DNA from 2 places in the Mesobacillus thioparans genome. Region 1 is predicted to be linked to the other one. Evidence: predicted binding sites of a transcription regulator. Region 1 holds the regulator's gene; the other holds the start of a gene.
What was found. The regulator LexA, encoded in region 1, represses DNA repair genes until DNA is damaged. The targets are predictions, from matches to a motif close to CGAACATATGTTCG.
Positions count from the first base shown of each region.

Region 2: a site for LexA is predicted at 1,963-1,976, ahead of ruvA (Holliday junction branch migration protein RuvA). Genes of this name have one in related genera too.

Region 1 is NZ_CBCSFH010000001.1:74,295-88,831, forward strand. It holds gene tkt (transketolase) at 1-1,453, opposite strand, end outside; gene ACNAZ4_RS00470 (DUF896 domain-containing protein) at 1,780-2,013, opposite strand; gene ACNAZ4_RS00475 (YneB family resolvase-like protein) at 2,089-2,736, opposite strand; gene yneA (cell division suppressor protein YneA) at 2,762-3,076, opposite strand; gene lexA (transcriptional repressor LexA) at 3,230-3,853, shown strand; gene ACNAZ4_RS00490 (hypothetical protein) at 4,032-4,229, shown strand; gene ACNAZ4_RS00495 (ATP-dependent DNA helicase) at 4,280-6,202, opposite strand; gene ACNAZ4_RS00500 (hypothetical protein) at 6,362-6,895, shown strand; gene ACNAZ4_RS00505 (GNAT family N-acetyltransferase) at 6,882-7,418, shown strand; gene ACNAZ4_RS00510 (hypothetical protein) at 7,472-7,888, opposite strand; gene ACNAZ4_RS00515 (hypothetical protein) at 7,959-8,276, opposite strand; gene ACNAZ4_RS00520 (ribonuclease FAU-1 family protein) at 8,302-8,868, opposite strand; gene ACNAZ4_RS00525 (hypothetical protein) at 8,861-9,460, opposite strand; gene ACNAZ4_RS00530 (GNAT family N-acetyltransferase) at 9,551-10,012, opposite strand; gene ACNAZ4_RS00535 (hypothetical protein) at 10,336-10,896, opposite strand; gene ACNAZ4_RS00540 (DUF2332 domain-containing protein) at 10,966-11,985, opposite strand; gene ACNAZ4_RS00545 (DUF4253 domain-containing protein) at 12,007-12,612, opposite strand; gene ACNAZ4_RS00550 (kinase) at 12,609-13,229, opposite strand; gene ACNAZ4_RS00555 (NUDIX hydrolase) at 13,320-13,766, opposite strand; gene ACNAZ4_RS00560 (DUF4257 domain-containing protein) at 14,035-14,364, shown strand; gene ACNAZ4_RS00565 (GyrI-like domain-containing protein) at 14,509-14,537, opposite strand, start outside.
Region 2 is NZ_CBCSFH010000007.1:138,375-143,770, forward strand. It holds gene ACNAZ4_RS13380 (DUF2905 domain-containing protein) at 5-211, opposite strand; gene ruvB (Holliday junction branch migration DNA helicase RuvB) at 208-1,209, opposite strand; gene ruvA (Holliday junction branch migration protein RuvA) at 1,276-1,884, opposite strand; gene ACNAZ4_RS13395 (BofC C-terminal domain-containing protein) at 2,043-2,591, opposite strand; gene ACNAZ4_RS13400 (YhcN/YlaJ family sporulation lipoprotein) at 2,879-3,589, opposite strand; gene ACNAZ4_RS13405 (phosphotransferase) at 3,688-4,671, opposite strand; gene safA (SafA/ExsA family spore coat assembly protein) at 4,661-5,396, opposite strand, start outside.

The DNA.
Region 1 (14,537 bases):
CGCGTAGTCCAGCAAGCTGTTCAACTGGTTCGTGGGTTGGACCATCTTCTCCTACGGCGATGCTGTCATGTGTGAACACATAGGTTACAGGCAAGCCCATTAACGCAGCAAGTCTGATTGCCGGCTTCAGGTAATCAGAGAATACGAAGAATGTTCCGCCAAACACCTTCAAGCCGCCGTGGAGTGCCATACCGTTCATAGCTGCTCCCATTGCGAATTCACGTACGCCGAACCAGATGTTGCGGCCTTCGAATGAACCTGGGAAGAAGTCACCTGTTCCCTTGATCATCGTTTTGTTTGATCCAGCAAGGTCAGCAGATCCTCCGATCAAGTAAGGAAGGTTTTTCGCAATGCCGTTAAGTGCTTCACCAGAAGATGCACGGCTAGCAAGGCTCTTGCCTTCTTCGTATACAGGAATGTCTTTATCCCATCCTTCTACTAACTCACCCTTCATGGCTTTTTCAAGCTGGGCACCTAGTTCTGGATACTCACTCTTATATTGAGTGAATTGTTCATTCCATGCTTGTTCTGTTTGTTCACCTTTTTCAGCGATTTGCTGTTTAAAGTGATCATAAACTTCACTTGGTACATGGAAGTCCTCTTCAAAAGTCCACTTGTAAGCTTCCTTAGTCAGCTTCAATTCATCTGCGCCAAGCGGAGCTCCGTGAACATCTGATTTACCAGATAGGTTCGGTGATCCATATCCAATGACGGTCTTAACTTCAATCATGGTCGGACGGTCTGAATCAGTTTTCGCTTCCTCGATCGCTCTTGCGATTTCTTCCAGGTTGTTGCCATCTTCAACGCGGATATATTGCCATCCATACGCCTTGAAACGTCCTTCAATGCTTTCGGAGAATGACTTATTAAGGTCGCCATCAAGTGATATATCATTTGAATCGTAAAGGACAATCATCTTGCCCAATTTCAGGTGAGCTGCAAGGGAAGCTGCTTCAGCTGAAACACCTTCCATTAGATCGCCATCACCGCAAATGGTATATGTATAGTGATCAACGATAGTATAGTTATCTTTGTTATAGGCAGAAGCAAGGTGACGTTCAGCCATTGCCATACCTACTGCCATGGCAATTCCCTGGCCAAGCGGTCCAGTTGTTGCATCTACACCGGCAGTGTGTCCAAACTCAGGGTGTCCTGGTGTCTTGCTTCCCCACTGACGGAATTGCTTAATATCTTCCATGGATAAATCATAACCTGCCAGGTGCAGTAAGCTGTAAAGCAGCATAGAACCATGGCCGGCAGACAAGACAAAACGGTCTCGGTTGAACCATTCAGGATTCTTAGGGTTGATGTTCATGTATCGCGTCCATAATGTGTAAGCCATCGGTGCAGCCCCCATCGGCATGCCTGGGTGGCCTGAATTCGCTTTTTCAATCGCATCAATCGATAACGTACGAATGGAATCAATTGAAAGCATATCAATTTCTTTAAACATTAAATACATCCTTTCTATAGGTACTGGCTACATCCTTAATATTATAGCGAGAGAAATTATTATACAACAAATTATGCCTGAAGGAGACAGAAAAGGCCGTATTGTTATTTATTTTGACACATACTAGCTGTAGTTATGTAATTGATCAGTCCTGAAGAAGACAGAAGACAGTTTGCGACTTATAAGCTAAGGGACATTATTATCTATAACATTGCTGATTTTCCACTTCAGCCATCGCATAAAACATCCGATTTCAATTGTGCTCTCTCCAATGCTGCCAAAATAAAAATGGAATACATTCTCTCATGTATTCCAATCTGAATATATTAATGAAGTTTATTCTTCATTTTTTCTTCTTTTAATTTTTCAGGTGTTACATCATTGCCCTCTGGATCGACAATGGTAACTCCCTTGAGCGTATTAAGCATAGAAGAACGGAATGATTGGAGATATTCTGCGCGAAGCTTCGTCTGTTCCTTTGCTTCTTCTTCAGTCAGCTTCGATGTTTTTGCTTTCCTCGCCAGCTCATTGATTCTAGCAATTTTATCACTTGATAGCATTGTAAATCTCCTTTGTAAAAAAGTACGTCAAATGATATCTTACTAAATTTTTTTGAGTTTTACAAGAAAGGAGCCTCATTCCTCATTTGTCTCGATATACTCAAGATATCTTCGATTGACTGTCGCCTTGGAAACATTGTAGCCGAATCCTTTAAGAGTCGCGGCAATTTCAGCAAAAGTAAGTCCATTATTCCGCAGCCTGACAATTTCCGCAATCGGCATGTCTTTTCTATCCCTGCCGGAATGTTCACCCTGGTTTTTGAGATTGCGCTGAGGCTTGTAACCATGGTCGACCGCACGTTTCATTCCGCGTTTGATTTTTATGTTATGGATCTTCCTCTGATACTCTTCCACCATGCTGACAATCTGGAGTACCATGGAATCCGATTCAGATAGTTGAAGTTCCCCACTGTGGGAGATGCTGTATAACTTAACGTTCTCCTTGAGAATGCAGTGAAGGATCGCAACCTTTGCATTTCCTCTTCCAAGCCTGGTCTCATCCTGAATCAATACGGCATTGACCGACTTGTCCTTGATCAACTCCAGAAGTTCGAGGATCCCGTCCCTTTCAAGGTCATACCCACTGGCTTGTTCCTTAATGATACTCATCACTTCGAATCCACAGTCTTCTGCAAGACGGAGTAATTCTTCCTCCTGCCTGGCAAGCGATGTTTCCTGTGTTTCCTTCGTAGTACTTACCCGGCAATAAATAATCGCTTTCATGCTGTCACCTTATTCTATGTACAAATTATCTTTCTGCTCCGGCAATCTGAGTAGGTTCCACATATTCATCTCTTACCGGGATGACAAGTTCATCTCCTGGAAAGACCCGTTCGCCTACGATCCCATTTTCTTTTTCTACCCAGCTCACGAATTCATTTTTTGACAAATGATGTTCACTGGCATATGTCTCAGCGATCTCCCACAGTGATTGTCCTTCTTCTATAGTAACAGTTATGTATGCTTCCTCGTTATTTAAATGTGCTTTTGCCACGAGTGAAAAAATCACGCTGACAGCAAGAAGGATCAAGGCGTAAGAATAGTTATCCCATATTTTTTTCATGTCCGACACTCCTTAACGAATATATGTTCGCTTATTTGATTTTATTATAATACGAACATTTGTTTCGTGTCAACTTGAAATTCGAACTTATGTTTGTATCTGTGGGATAGACATGGTATAATTAGGACAAGAAAATATACGAGGTGCGTGAAAATGACAAAGTTATCAAAGCGGCAACAAGATATATTTGAATTCATTAAAGGTGAAGTCAAGAAAAAAGGATATCCGCCATCCGTACGCGAAATCGGTGAAGCAGTTGGACTGGCATCAAGTTCTACTGTACACGGCCACCTTGCAAGGCTCGAAAGCAAAGGGCTGATCCGACGGGACCCTACAAAACCGCGCGCAATTGAAATTCTGGAAATTGAAGATGAAACCCGTATCCCTAAATATAATGTTATCAACGTGCCTGTTGTCGGTAAAGTTACAGCCGGTATGCCAATAACGGCAATCGAGAATGTAGAAGAATACTTCCCTCTACCAGACCGTCTGGTTCCTCATGATGAGCAGGTTTTCATGCTGGAAATCATGGGTGACAGTATGATTGAAGCTGGGATCCTTGATGGGGACTACGTAATCGTCAAGCAGCAAAAGACAGCCAATAATGGAGATATCGTAGTAGCAATGACAGAGGATGACGAAGCTACTGTCAAACGTTTCTTCAAGGAGAAGGACTATTTCAGGCTCCAGCCGGAAAATTCCTCAATGGAACCGATCATCCTTCGTAATGTATCGATTCTTGGTAAAGTCATCGGTGTCTACCGTCATATGCACTAAAAAGCAAGCGGGCTCCGCTTGCTTTTTTTCGTTCTATTAAACTTTCATTCTTTAAATGATTCTATGAGAAGAGCACATTCGCCATCAAAAATAGATACAAGCCCGGACAACTTGTCCCTTTTCCGAATAAGATATCGTGTAAGCAAACATTTCTTTTTGGAAAGGAGTTGAGTCTCGAATGGGAAACAACCGGAATAACAACGACGTCGCAGGAGTTTTCTTTCCTAACCGCAACAATAACCAGGTAAGGGCGACTGTTGATTTTGATGACCTCTGCCGTGCTGTCCGTCGATGCATCATCAATGATTTGGTTGCTGGTGCACAAGATGAGAATGATCGCGGCCGCGATCATAGAAAATGCGGATGCAGAAACTAATTTTTCTCAAAAAATCCCGAAAGGCTTAGACCTTTCGGGATTTTTTTATCTTAATGGATTTCTTTTACAGGTAGCACTCCTGTTATTTCTTTCATGAATTCTGCTTTTTGTGCGCCGGTAATCCACAAGTGCACGACACCTTGATCCTGGCTGCTTCTGATCAGCCGGCCTATACCCTGTCTTAATCGAAGCAGCATGTATGGAACGTCAACTTCTGCTGCAGGGTTGGCCGCATGCTTCCGTTTTGCCTGGAAGACCGGGTCATGAGGCGGGAATGGCAATGAAGCGATAATAACCTGTTTCAAAGATTCACCTGGAACATCAAGACCTTCCCATAGACTGTATGAGCAAAGTACAGAGCTGGTGACATTCTGGAAGTCTTTTACGGTTTCACTGATTTCGCGGTCGCCTTCAAACAGGATGGCAAAATTCCATTCCTGTTGATCGGACCATATTCTGAACCTTTCCATTTCCTGCATGGAAGAAAACAAAACCAGGGAACTTCCATTGGAAGTTCGCAAATCCGTACCTATCTGCTCCCACTTTTGATTTTCGTCATCCCTGATATGTGCTCTAATTTCCATTTGCTCTTCATAATCAAATGGTGAAGCTACCGTGAAAGAAGAATATTTTTCAATCCCAAGACTCCTGGCTATATAGTTGAAGTCCCCTGCCTGGGATAGAGTTGCTGATGAGAACACAAAAGGGATATTTTGTGCAAAAACTTCTTTTTTCAAGATGTCCTCTACCAGGCGAGGCATGATCACGAGTGAAGATTGGACTTCATTCTCTTCAAGCCAGAAAATCCCTTCATCATTCTTCAGGAAAATCGATAGACCATACGCGAAAAACTCGAGGTATTCTTCCATGATTTTCAAGTGGTATTCATCAATCAGGAACATTTCTGCGTCAAATACCAGCTGGTCCATTAATTCGCTGACCTTCTTTTCCAAAGTTTCAGCTGTTTTCCTGATCGCAGGATGCTTAGCAACTTCTTTCCGATTCGAACCCTCAACAGCAGTCGAGTTCTCAACCAGCAGGTCGAACCATGAATCATGCAGCTCTATAATATCCTCGATTAGATAAAGAGATTCCTCCCGGACATCCTGGTGCATATAACCTGTTAACACAGTCGTCAGAGTTTGCGAATTAAATCTGTAAGTCAGTCCTTTTTGTGCTGCGAATTCAAGCAAATGGCCTTCATCGAATATGACGGTACTTGCTTCTGGCAGCAATGGCATCTGGCCCTCTCTTTTGCGTGATTCTTTTGTCCAGACATGTTCCATGTAAAAATCATGCGAGCAAATAATCAAGTCTCCGGCATGTCGATAGTAATCACGATTCAATGTTTGTCCACAGCGATGGCGCCAGCTGCACGTCGAACATTGCTGGAGCGGATCCCAGGCCATCTGGGACCATTTTTCATTCGTGACCCATGGATATTCCTTCCGGTCACCATAACGGCTGAACGAATTCATTGAAATGCCTTCATCAAAAATAAAGTCAGGCAGCTGGTCATGGACATCAAGAACTTCCATGTCGTCAGAAGTGTTGGAAAGCTCATCAAGCTTCTTGACACATACATATTGCTCCCTTGCTTTTGCAAGCCTGACGTCCACCTTGAGTCCTAATGCCTGTTCGAGTTTCTCGATATCTCCGCCCTCTTTTACGAGCTGTTCAATCAGCGTTTCATCTGAGCAGGATACAATCGCAGGCTTCCCCATATAACGAGCATAGAGAATCGCGTAAATCAGGTATACGAAGGTCTTTCCTGTACCTACACCAGCTTCCGCAAACACAATTCCTTTGTTCTTAAAGGCCTGTTCCACCTGGAAAGCCATATAAATCTGTTCGTCGCGCAACTCATAGCCCTTTTCAGGCAAAATATCATAAAAAACATCACCAATGTAATCTCCTAATAAATCAAAGAATGTATCATTTTTAGTGATGGTAAATGGAAGGTTTTTTGTCATTCAGGTTCTCCTTGAAAATTGATTCTGGCTAAAAGCCAGCTTTAATCATAACAGAAAAAAGTGCTGTACGTGAAAGAATTCATTCTGGTAAAAATTCTAATTACTCTTTTGGAATTTTCTGCTATTATTATTTCAGACTGTATAGAAAGGAGTCGTCATATGAAATCTAAAAATTTTATGTACATGACCATATTCGTTCTCGCAGCATTGATCTTACTCAATCTTTATCAGTATAAAAGAATCTCTGACCTAGAAATACAGGCAGGATCTGATTTCCAGCGGAAAGTAAGGGACTCTATATTTCTACTGGAGAACGATGCTGTTCCGGCCACATGGATAAAGATCTTGAATGAAGAAGATGGCGAATTCACATTTGCCGTTCATCTCGGGGAACTGTCTAATCAGGGCAGACAGTACCATATGATGAATGGAAAGATCTCAACGTTAGGTACAATGTGGGATCAACTTGCTGACCATTATACGGACTTAGCAAAGAGTATAAAAAATGGCAGGGAATACACACAAATTGAAGACCAAATCAACAAAGATAGAGAATTTCTAGTTAGGTTGTTAAATGATATCGACTCAATATCAGGTGAAAATGAAAAGCTTTATTACAGGGAGTTTTCTGATTCAGAATCCAAAACTTCTAATATGGTGTGGAGGGAGTATAAAAAATATGAAAAGCGTTGATTATATTATTCGCCCGGAAGACATTCACGATATCCATGGTATCAGCGTTCTAAATCGAGCGGCTTTTGAAAATGGTGAAAATGAAGCCCGTTTGGTTGAACTGATCAGGGATTCTGAACATTTCATTCCAGCCTTAAGCCTGGTAGCTGTTGATGAGAAAGGCGAGATCATCGGACATATTCTTTTCAGCGTAATCAGCCTTGTTACTAACCAAGGTGTGATTCCAACTATGAGTCTCGCTCCAATGGCCGTGAAGCCAGAATATCAAAATAGCGGAATCGGTTCAGCACTCGTCACGGAAGGCCTGAAAAAATGCAAGTCTTTAGGATATCAGCATGTATTTGTACTGGGCCATCCTAACTTTTACCCTAAATTCGGGTTTCAGCCCTCGAAAAATTTCGGTATCCAAGCTCCCTTCCCTGTACCAGATGAAGTGTTCATGGCAATCGAGCTTGAGTATGGCTCATTGAATGGATTGGAAGGTAAAATCGAATATCCCCCAGCTTTCAATGCTGTAAGCTGAAAAAAGTGTCCGTATTGGCACTTTTTCTTTTTTGTGACACTAAAACCAACGACCTATTCACCTAGCAGCAATGCAGATTTTAATTCACGAACTTCCGTTTTATCTGTTAATCTTCCATACGCTTCATTTTCCTTGTTGCTGATTATTGTTGCAGACTCTCCCTTAAACCAGATTCGGTATTCATACAAACTCTCAGGCATATTTTTCTCTTCCTGGATGAAGAAAATCGCCAATACATCTTCTTTCCTTGCCATATCCGCCTTCGTCTTTGGGGACCACTTAATTTCATCAAATGCCTGCTCTATTTTGTGCAGCTCATCTTTTTTGGCAATTATTCTTTCCTCACCGTCCTTCATGCCATCCTTGGTTATTTTTTGCACATCGACCCTGGTTAATTCCGGTTGGAACTTCGGACTGCAACCAGTCGTGAAAATGATTATAATGATTGTTGCGATAACAAGATTTTTCATTTGAATTCCTCGTTTTTATTTTAGTGAAGGACCAGTGAATTTAGTTAATATGGTATAAAGAATGGTACATTTATGAATAATGGCCTAAAAAAACCTGGTTATAATCAGCTACTTTTAATTCTTCCGCTGAAGTAATGACTTCAAGGAAACGCTTATACAATTCCTGGATTTCAGGCAGTTGGTCAACTGAATGAATACTGTGAGTATAGCTTTTTTCATCCTGATAGATGTGCATCTCAATCCACTTGGAACTGTCTGCCCTATTTTGCAAGTAAATAGTCTGTTTATTGGTGAAACGAGAATATATTTGCTCCGATTTAACTTGGATATCAAGGTAATCTCTTTCACGCTCTGGCTTAATGCTGTAACTATATGTTTTAACGAACATAATGGAGTTTATCATCCTTTAAATATTACTTGAGTAAATCTAAATCCTTCCGATCAAAATACTCTTTATGGACCCTGGTCAATTGAAACAATTTAAATTCATTTGTTTCTATCAGTTTCTTAATTTGCTCGGCCTCGGTTATTGCGATGTGATATAAATCCTCATTGATCGCTCCAGTTAAAAGTGCTTTCTCAAGTTCATCATGATCTTTATAGTAGACTTCTCCGTTTGGAATTATGATAATATCCAGAAACAGGTCATCCCAATAAGGCCTTTTGTTTTCAAGCCCATTTTGAAGACAAATATCGATATACCACTGAACAACCTCCCCCCTGGCATTAAACATGGTAGTGACGCAATGGCATTGTCCTTCTGGAAAATGTTGTAGCCAGGTATAGCCATTGTTTACTATGCAAACCTTTTTATCTTCGTATTGGAAAAATAATGGTTCGGTGACTTTATTCACTTTCAATGAAGTGACATATCCTCGGAAGCCTTCATCTTCAATAAGTTCCTGATGAAACTTTCTCTGGATTACCCGTTTCCAATCGGCTCTATCACCGTACCTTCTTTCTAGCACTGGCTTATTCATATAAATCTCCCATATTATTAGTTAGCGGAATATTGTATTCCTCCAGTTTCTCCATAATTCTTTGCTTGTTAAATGCTACCTTGCTGTTATTTGGCAATTTGATCACATTTCCATCGCTGGTGGTGAACATATAATGATCCGAAACAGTTACTCCTTTGGTTTTGACGAAGATCTCCTTCGCTTCCTTAAGATCCTTCCAGCCATAAGACTGGATTTCATTGAAACTTTTCGCTTCATTAAAATGCAATCCCTCGTCATTCAGATAGTAATAATTCGAAATACTGAACATAAAGAAAGGTATACATCCAAACATAAGAAGAATAGTGAGCCACTTGAACCCTTTCCAATCGAATTTCCATTGAACAAACAAATAAAGGAGCAGCGTGACAGCAAGCCAAAGCATGCCGACCATAAACAGAATGTAAGCTGATGGCGGTGTCACATAAAACCACTTATCTTTTGTCAGGTATAGATAATCCTGTATAAAATAAACGAAAACAAGAGGCATGAATAAGCTGCTGATGATCAGAATGATGGCTGAAACAAGAATAATATTCGAGGTATTCTCGGATTTGAAGGTTAATTGGGCCATAACTCTTTCCTCCTTTTACCAGATACCTACTTTACGCGTAAAAGGACATAAAGTTTCAAATAAATTAGATTATTCTTAAAATAAAACCGACTAAAAATGCCTTTCCATTGGCTCTTGGCAATGAGTGTATCCATTTTTTCCGTAGAAATTGATACTTTTATCGCTTGGCCAAACAATTATGAACTCGAACTTATTCTCTTCAACCCAGGAGTTAACTATCGATAACAATTCACTTCCAACACCCTTCCCTCTATATGCCGGCACAGTATAAACATTTGTCATGTATGCGAACGGTTTTGTGATCCTGCCGGGGCGAGGAACCTTCTCGATCAATTCAATATAAATATGTGAAATGATTTCCCCTTCTTTTTCCGCAACCCAAACAAACCACCTTCCGTTTTCCAATGCAGTTTCAAGAAAATGTTGGCATTCTTTTTCAAAAGAACGATACTCAATTCCTTCTCCCATTTTCGGGTAATCCTCGAGTGCAAAATCCCACCTCATCTTGATGAGGTGCTGTATGTCCTGCTTTGTTGCTAAACGAAATTCCATCGTATTTCTCCCAGTATTTAAGTTTTATCTATCAAGCTAACCAGATTCGAAAAACAATTATTGTTTACTATGGAGTTTTGCATAGAAAATTCCTAACCCAATTGGAAACAGAGGGACCAAAGCCAAAACGCGTAACCAGTTTTCGGCTCCCAAAAAATAAAGGGATGGCAGAAGTACAGCTACCCCGCTCCCAATGAGCGCTTTCCAGGATTTGTTGACCAATCCGAATATCAAAAGAATTCCCGATGCACCCACCAGCAGCCAAAATATTGTTCCCGACATCTCCTTGCCCTCCCAAAAATACAGTATTTAAACTCCAATCATCATTTATTCAGCAGCCACAAACCGCCAATGTTTGTGCCTTCAAGTACCTCTATATTCCCTTCCTCATCCTGAAGGCTTATGTTTCCTCTGGCGAAAAGCAGATACCAATCAAATGAATAACCCACTATAGAATGAGTTTTTATTTCTGTTTTTACTGTCTCTTCCTCGATTACCTCTTTCACCTTTACACATTCAAGCGCAAGACACTCGTATTCTGTATGATCGCTGATGTAATCCTTAAATGAGTCTTGATGCGTCGGTACACCGGCTGTAAAAAAGAAAAAAAGCAATACAAAATTCAAAATAAAATAAGATATAGTTAATTTATGATCAGTCAAGATAATCCATAAGCCAATCACTGAAAATAGACAGATCCACAACAGCCAGCTGATGTCAAAAAGCATATTGGCAAAATAAGAGTTAAAAGCCAGGAACATCAAATACCGAATGAGGATGGCAATTGGCAGTGCCTTCATTTTCTCGGTGATTTCCTCCTCCAGCCCTTTCACTGAGTTACTGAAAATAAATAGATACAATGAATACAGAACAATTACACCCATAAAAAAATACTCAATAAAAAAGGGATCTTTCTCCATTTATCTCACCTTACCTGGTAAATTTGAAGCGTTCTAAAGGTTCAGTCTGAACCAGCGGCCATGACCATCGGTTTCCCCGATTGTATTGAGACTTTCTTTCCCATCCAGATAGTAATCCAGATGGAGCCTTTGATCGTATATATTATTGTAAATATGGAAGTTGTCCCTTCGTTCACCAATCTCTTTTATTTGGTTTAAGAGCTTTTTCTTGGTTGTGTCAGGCATTTGGTTGGCAACATGGGTATGAAAAACGCAAATCACCTGGTCTTCCGGTATTTCGGCTGCGATTGAGCTGAGCAATTCTACTCCATCCCCTTCTATTAATCTCATAGACTGGGTAGCGACAAAGTTTGCTGCTTTTTCAAACAGTTCTCGCCTTTCATGATGTTCCGGCCAGATGAGAGCTTTAAGCCAAAGATAATCCTCCATATTTTTAACATCGTTGATATGCAGGTCGATTCCAATCCTGGTCTTCACTTCTGGAATGTTGAGATCACTGAATAGCTTATTTTCACTTTCAATTACCGATGTTAAGTGAACAGGCGAATCAGATTCCCCATAATTTTGACCTGTCCCATAGGAATAGCTATATTGATCCAGGAAAAGCTGCAAGCCTGCACTAGTCCCGATTTCAATCAATGCCATCGGTTTTTGGACCATTGAGAAAATATGGCTGAAAAGGGGGAAAAGGTAAGCACAGCGCCTGACTTCATTGGTCTGTACGATTTTGCTATTTATGATTTGAGTGATTTCATCTGTATAATGCCGACAAAAATCAACGAATGCGGCAAAAGCTTCCTCAGCAGACCGGGGATCATCTGACAAACTTGGATAGTATTCTGCAAGTGGATGCTCATAATCTTTCATCAGCAGATAATGTACCGCCCCCAAAAGCAAATTCGGCACCGGCTGGCCTGCCCTCGCTTTACTTGCAAGACCAAGCATCTCCCGATTTTCAGCAATTTTTAATGAAAGAGATTCATAAAGAGGACTTGACCCCCTGCATTCATGAACAGCAAAATTTTTAAACTTCTCAGAGATTTCCGTAACCATAAAACTCCCCCTCAAAGATGATCAGTCCCACCATAAAAATAATTTCTTCGACTCTTTCAATTCTTCCATTAATCCATTGATCGAACCTGCCCCCTGCTCAACGATGTCTGGACAGAATTGATACATTTCAGTGGCAAAGGACCTTAATTCCTTTCCATTAGGAATCCCCTGGAATGAAGCTTCCACCCAGTCAAGATCGGCGCCTATGATGGTAAATGGATACCTGTGATGCCACTCCTTTAGTTTGGAAATGACCATTTCGTTGCTAATGTCATAGTTATCTCCATTTGTTTGCTGGATTTTAAGGATGTCAAACTGGTGCGAAACCTGGCTGATACACACTTTGTTATGTTCGGAATCACAGATAAAAGGAAGGTATCCTAATTCCTGCATTTCCTCTCTCATTTCTGTCACAAATTCTTCCGCTTGATCCTGTTTTACCTCGACACAGACTCCTATTTTTTCTCCCCTCTTATCTCTATACAAATCTGTTTTATAAAATGGCTTCAACCTGCCGCCGGTGAATTTACTAATGGTCGTCAGCACCTCGTCAGAAATCTCAATTTCAGCAATATTTATGTATTGTTTTGAATCCCTGCCAAAGCTAAATATTCTTTTCCAATTCATTCAAAATCACCTTTCATCAATTGATGACATGTTATGACTTTATCGGCTTTTACCTTCGGATTGAGCTTTTCGAGATAATAATCCTCCGCTTTCCAATATCTATTCTCAAATTTTCCAGTATTCTCCCGAGTTCGGGCATTTTCCCTCTCAAATCTAATTTGGCGAGGGCAGTCGATAAAAATGGTATAGTCCAGTTGCTCTTTCCACTCTTCCCGCTGCAGGAAAATCCCTTCGACCAAAACAATCTTCTTCCCCGTTAAGTTAAGTTTTTTATATACTTGTTGATCCAGTTGATCATCATAGAACGGAAGCACAAGCTCATTGTCGTCTTTGAGCTTTCCAAACAATATTTCCCTCAGATGTTCCACTTCCCATTGAAGGAAATAATACTCCTTCCATTCCGCTTGGCCGGTACCATATCTTTTCGTTCGATCGACAATATGGTCATCCAAATGGATCATCCCGATTTGGATATCGGTTTCTTCCAGCATTGCCGCCATATTCTTTGCAATGGTCGTTTTGCCTGAACGGCTAAGCCCGTCTAAGCCAATGATCAAACGGTCACTATGCTCTGCCTTCGACACAATTTCACTGACTAAATCTTCTATAATTTCCACAAGACAAACCTCTCAATTCAACGATGAAATTCCTTAACTTATTCTATATTCGACCTGATATTTCCTTTTTTCGGCAAAAATATAGCCACCTTAACTGGTGGCCTTCATTTTTAAAGAATGAACATAACGCTCGGCTTCCTCAATGCTTTCCTTTAACCAGATTGGAGCCTTTGGATGCGCATAAATTTCTTCTGCTGTCATCCAATATATCGCCTCCACTTCATCCGGACTTTTTGCAAATGGGTCTCCCGATTCAATCACACAATGGAACACTATGTCGAGAACTTCTCTCCCGTCAGGCAGAACAAATGAACTGCTTCGCAGATAATTCATCTTTTCGTTAATTCCGATCCCGACTTCCTCTAACATCTCCCTCTTCAGGGTCCGCTCAAGCAAGTCTTTAGAAAATCCTTCGTTTTCTACCGTGCCACCAACAAGTGATAATTGCCCTCCAGCGTGTTCTTCCTTAGTACTTCTCTCAATGATGAGCCATTTTCCCTCGCTCTGGATCGCACCTTCAACATTTAAAATAAACATTTTATGCTCCTTCAAAACAATTCCCTCTTTTTGCTTCAGACACCCTTGTGAAACTGTTTCTTTATGACTTTAGCCCTGTAACTTATTTGATTAGGGCGAAATTTCAACATCTTCCAAAAAGTTACACATATTATTTACTATTTAAATATACAGAAAATTCGATAAATTTACGCATACTTTTCCACCATTACTACTTGTATAATAGTAATACATCCAGATTTACCTAAGGTCGACCAACAAAAATCTGGACTTTAGGAGAGTGATCAATTTGTTAGAAAACATGATTTTCGCAATGGTCATTGGTGGATTTGTTGGACTGACAGCACATGTGAGAAAACGCGGCAAGATCATCATGCCTAGAAAAACAAAGAAATTCATCTACCTCGGTTTTCTTGAAGAAATACTTACAGGATCTTTAGCAGCAGCACTGTTGGTAGTCTCATCCGAGGCTGACTCGATGCTGCGGGTATTCTTAATGTCCATTATGGCTGGTTTTGGAGGGGATGCCTTGCTCAGAGGACTGGAATTATTTCGAATAAGCAGCGGTAACACTAACCGGGAGGATATTGGCAATGAAAAAACCAATACCTCGGCCTGAGAGAAAGAAGTTTGCTAACGCCACTGGTCAAGCAGCTTCCAGAGTGCTTGTTTTTTTTTGATAAAAATGAACTTGGGAAATTTTAAGCCAGCCCTTTTATCCCCAAACATTCCCTTCTTATAAAAATCCCTTTTAAATTCCATGCTAAATCATAATTGGAATATGAATCTTCA
Region 2 (5,396 bases), on a different contig from region 1:
AACCTTATCTGAATCGGCCGATCAAGTAAAAGATCGCTGATAAGATGATGCTTGCCAAGATGGATGTCACGATTGGGAAATAAAAGGTTGTGTTTCCCTTTTTAATGACAATGTCACCCGGCAATCTGCCTAAATTGATAAACTGCATGATGAAGCCAATGATGAAGATGACTGCTCCGGCGATCATGATGAACTTCGCTGCTCCTGTCATCGTTCAGGCACCTCCATTTCAAAATGTCGGTATACAGCCTCCGTTACAATTCTTCCCCTTGGAGTCCTCTGCAAAAACCCGATCTGCAACAGATACGGTTCATACACATCTTCGATTGTCTGCGATTCCTCTCCAATCGTTGCAGAGATCGTCTCTAAGCCAACCGGGCCGCCCCGGTATTTTTCAATGATGCCCTTGAGCAATTTATGGTCGATATGGTCAAGGCCCAAACGGTCGACCTGCATGAGCTCCAACGCTTCCCGGGCAAGTGTCTCCTCAACCGCACCATTGCCCCGTACCTGCGCAAAATCACGTACACGCTTCAACAGGCGATTGGCAATCCTTGGCGTTCCTCGCGATCTTCTCGCGAGTTCTTGAGCCGCAAGCCAGTCGATCTCCGTTTCCAAAAGCTCGGCTGTCCTGACCACGATATCGGTTAGCTGTACCTCATTATAGTATTCCAAACGGCTCAATACTCCAAACCTGTCTCTTAATGGTGCCGACAGGGAACCAGCACGGGTTGTCGCCCCAACGAGCGTGAATGGGGGCAGATCAAGCCTGACAGACCGTGCACTTGGCCCTTTTCCGATGACGATGTCGAGGCAGAAATCCTCCATTGCTGGATAGAGCACTTCCTCAATCGTTCTCGGCAGCCTGTGAATTTCATCAATGAACAGAACATCGCCAGGTTCCAGAGCCGTCAGAATTGCCGCCAAATCACCAGGCCTTTCGATCGCCGGCCCTGAAGTCGTCCTGAGATTGACACCCATTTCATTGGCGATGATCGCCGCCAGTGTAGTCTTCCCCAGGCCTGGTGGTCCATAAAGCAGCACATGGTCAAGCGTTTCCCGCCTCATTTTTGCTGCTTCGATAAACACCTCAAGATTGGCCTTCACTTTATCCTGGCCGATATATTGTCTTAAAGTCTGTGGACGCAGGCTTTGCTCAAATGAAACATCCTGGTCGCCCGCTTCACTGGAGATGATTCGTTCTTCCATCAATTTCTCACCTCTTTTATGCTGGATAACCAAACCGGCCGGTCAACTGGTCTGTTATCAATCAGTTTACTTCAAAAGCTTTTGCAATGCTTTCTTGATGTACTGGTCAGTAGTCAATTGCTCTTTTTTCAGATCCGGAGTGATTTTGCGGATTTCTTTTTCCGAGTACCCAAGTGCCTTCAGAGCCAGCACCGCCTCATCGAATTCATTGGACTGGGAAATCGTCGCAGCCACCTCATCGGCATTGAAAAGATTAGGGAAGTAATCCGGTACAAGGTCATGCAGCTTCCCCTTCAGATCCAGGATCATTTGTCTTGCAGTCTTCTTGCCTACCCCAGGAAACTTGACGAGGAATGATTCATCCTCACTTTCAATTGCCTGGACAACCTGGCCCGGTTCTCCTGACGCAAGGATGGCCAAAGCCCCTTTCGGCCCGATGCCGGAAACATTCAAAAGCCTGGTGAAGAGCGCCTTTTCTTCACGAGTCTTGAACCCGTACAGGGAAATAAGGTCTTCACGGACATATTGATATGTAAAAATACAAATCTCTTTGCCTGCTTCTTTTGTGAATACAAAAGGATTTGGCGTCATGATTTGATAGCCAATACCCCCGTTTTCAATCACTATATATTCAGGACCGACAAAATCGACGGTGCCTTTTATGAATTCATACAATACTCTCGCCCCTCTGCTTTGCTGTAACTCATTTTAACATACTCTTTTTAAAGGGATGAATAAAAATATGCAAAAAGGCGAACGTATGATCATTTCACAACCACTATTTTTCTTCGACAACATAAGAAACGCAAATAAGAGCCAGTCATCCCGGCTCTTCAATGTAAATCCTTCACCGTATATGGTTTAAAGGTCTCGAGGACCTCTTCATAGCATTGCTTACTGCGGATGGGAATTCCTTTTTTCAATTGATCCCGCTTAATGCTCTCAAGTCTGCCAAGGTCAATTTGAAAGAACGATTGAATGATATTCGAACCATCGGGCCTTCCATTAAAAATAGTCAGTACCCCTTCATCTGACAGGCCGAAATATCCATTTGCCTTCAGGAGCGGAGAAATATCATCAACGTCCTGCCTGAACACCGCTTTCTTAGCTTCCATATCGACAAGCTGCCATTTATCATATTTGGCCCAGAAGTCTTCCAGCGACCAAATCGTCTCCACGACCTTTTCCTCACTCATTTCACCATCAAGATAGACCCTTTGCAAAATGATCGTGACGTTAAGAGGTTCATTGATTTCATGGACTGCTTCACCAGGCTTCTCAGCATGAACCTGCCCTCCGGGAAGTACTGGACCAGCTCCCGACAGACTGATTAGGAGCAATACAGCAGTGCTGAACGCTTTGATTAAATTGATTGAAGCCATTGCCGTCCACCTCTCTTATTTACCAAAAGTGTTGAAACTCTTTTTCACTACTAGTATAGCCAATCAGGTTTTAATTATCCCTTTGCAGATTTGCATCGGATAATTGCTTGCGGATGCCTTTCTTAAAAGGGGGAAGTGATTTTTTTGAATGGCTGGTGATATGAGAAAAATCAGGTGTTTGTTTGTAGGGTAATGGGGTAATTGTGATTTTCAATAGCAATGAAAACAAAATCTGTCTTGAAACATGAAAATAGAAGGCGAGATTGTGATCTGCCTTCTATCTTTCATTAAGGATTGAAGTTAATGCTTTCACGCGGATTGCCATTTTTCCGGTCATAATCAATATTCCTTGTCCTGCTGAAGGTTCCTTCATCCTCGATGATGCGTAGTTCCCTGCCTTCGGTATAGGGGCGGACAGCTTTTTTGATTTTCTTATCTGTTTGTTTTTTCAGTGATTTATCCTTGTAGGACACCGCAATTTCAACTTCACGGCCAAACAGCACGGACCTTACCTTATCGACATTATCGACGGACTCTGCTGCACTTGCGACTGTGCGTGCCATTTTGTTATCTTGCTCCGTATTGGAGTAAATCCCTGCTTTGCCGCTTCCCCTGTGTTCACTCAAATGTCCATGATAATTGAGATCGCCACGGCTGTATTTATTGTCCTTCTGGAAAAAATTATGGTCATGGTCGGAACGCGGAACAGTTGGATTCGGAGGGTTCCCATTTTCATCCAGTGACTGGAGCATCTTGCGCTTTCTATTTTCTTCAGCGGCTCCCTCTTTGCCAAAATTGTGGTCAAAAAGTTCTGTAAGCGCCCCCTCCCTGTCGTCCATGACATCAATTTCGTTTCCTTTTTCATTTGAATAATAGCCAAATGGCTGGCTCTGGTTCCTGTCTGTACTTTGAATAGCAGCCTCATTATTCCCATTGCAAGCCGTCAGCCCTAACGTAAGCAGTGAGGCTATAGGAACGAACAACATTTTCTTGTTCAAACGAAAAACCCCCATCCCAGCTAAAATGAGCATTCTTTCATGCTCATTTATTAGAGTGTGGATGGGGATGGATTTTCATTCTGACAGATACGTCCAAATCATTTCCATGAATGAAGCCGTGATGTAACATCATCATGGAATTTTTTCCTTTGCTGAAACTGGTTGATCGTCATCTCGATCAGAGGAGAAAGCCTGTATGGGGATATATGATTTTTTTCTCTTAACAGCCTGTTCCATTCCCTCAGGATATCGGCAGGATACAATAGCCCATGTAAAAACGCTTCATACCCCAGCCATTTTTTTAAATGGCCGATTTTTTCCAGGGATTCAAAATCCCAGTCCAGAAATGGCAGGATCCGGTTCGCATACTGAAGCATATCGTAGGCTCTCGGTCCCAGGCTGATCAAATCATAATCAATCAGATACAATCTTCCCTCTTTAGACCGAAGAAAATTATGGTGGGCCACATCGCCATGAAGGATGACTGGCTGTTCCTGTTCCAGCTCTCTTTTTGAGGCATCAAAATTTTTCAGAGAAACTTCGGCCCAATTGAGAACCTCACCTGTGACGGCGCTGTTCACATAAAAATGGACAGCCTGCAAATTTGTCGTGAATTCTTTTTTCCGGTGATGCCATTTTCTTGCCAGATCTCCTCTTGGAAGCATCCCTGCGTATGAGGAAGCTAGTAGTGAAGTATGGTCATGAAACTTATCCAAAAGTTTGATTCCTTCGTCCCTGTCTGCCTGTAATCCATAGTCAAATCGATTTTCATGTTGGTCAATATACTCAATGCAGCCGTAATATAAACCCTCGAATTGAAGAGGCTTGTTCATCCTTACAAATCCATAAGAGCTGCCAAATCCCGATTGTCTTAATGACGAAGCAAACGCTTCCTGAATCTTTAATTTCCGTAAATCATTATATCCTTTTAAAATGAATCGGGTATCCTCTGTCTCAACGAGATAGACATTTCCCCTCAACTGTTCCATTCCTTGAATATTGCCGTCCAATTCGCTGTTCACATAAGAGAAGAGACGATTGAAAAAATAATCGTCTCCACCTCTCCTGATGTTAATATTCATTACTCTCTTCATCAAATCTTGGCATTGGCATTGGCATTCCGTATCCTCCACCCATTGGACCTGCTCCATATGGATTCATGAATCCCTGAGGCCCCATGCCCATTTGGCCTTGGTGAGGGTACATAGGCATACCCTGTGCACCAGGATAGCCGCCATAAGGCATCATTGGGGAAGGCTGCATTCCTGGGTCCATCATGCCATACGGGCTGCCCATTGATCCATAAGGGTTACCCATCGAGCCGCCACAGCCACAATCTCCTCCAGCACCTTGCATTGGCTGCTTCGGCATCATTGGGTGCTTCATCATTCCGCCTACTTGAGGTGCCATTTGATTATCCATCATTCCGCCTACTTGCGGCATCATCGGCATCTGGCCCTGCGGCATTTGGTTTTCCATCATTCCACCGACCTGCGGCATCATCGGCATCTGGCCCTGCATCATTCCGCCAACCTGCGGCATTTGGTTTTCCATCATTCCGCCGACCTGCGGCATCATCGGCATCTGGCCTTGCATCATCCCGCCTACTTGAGGCATCTGGTTTTCCATCATTCCGCCGACCTGCGGCATCATCGGCATCTGAGGCATCATTGGCATTTCTGAGGATTCGTCGTCCATCATTCCGCCTACTTGAGGCATTGGCTGGTTATCCATCATTCCGCCAACCTGCGGCATTTGATTATCCATCATTCCGCCGACCTGCGGCATGTATGGCATCTGCTGCTGA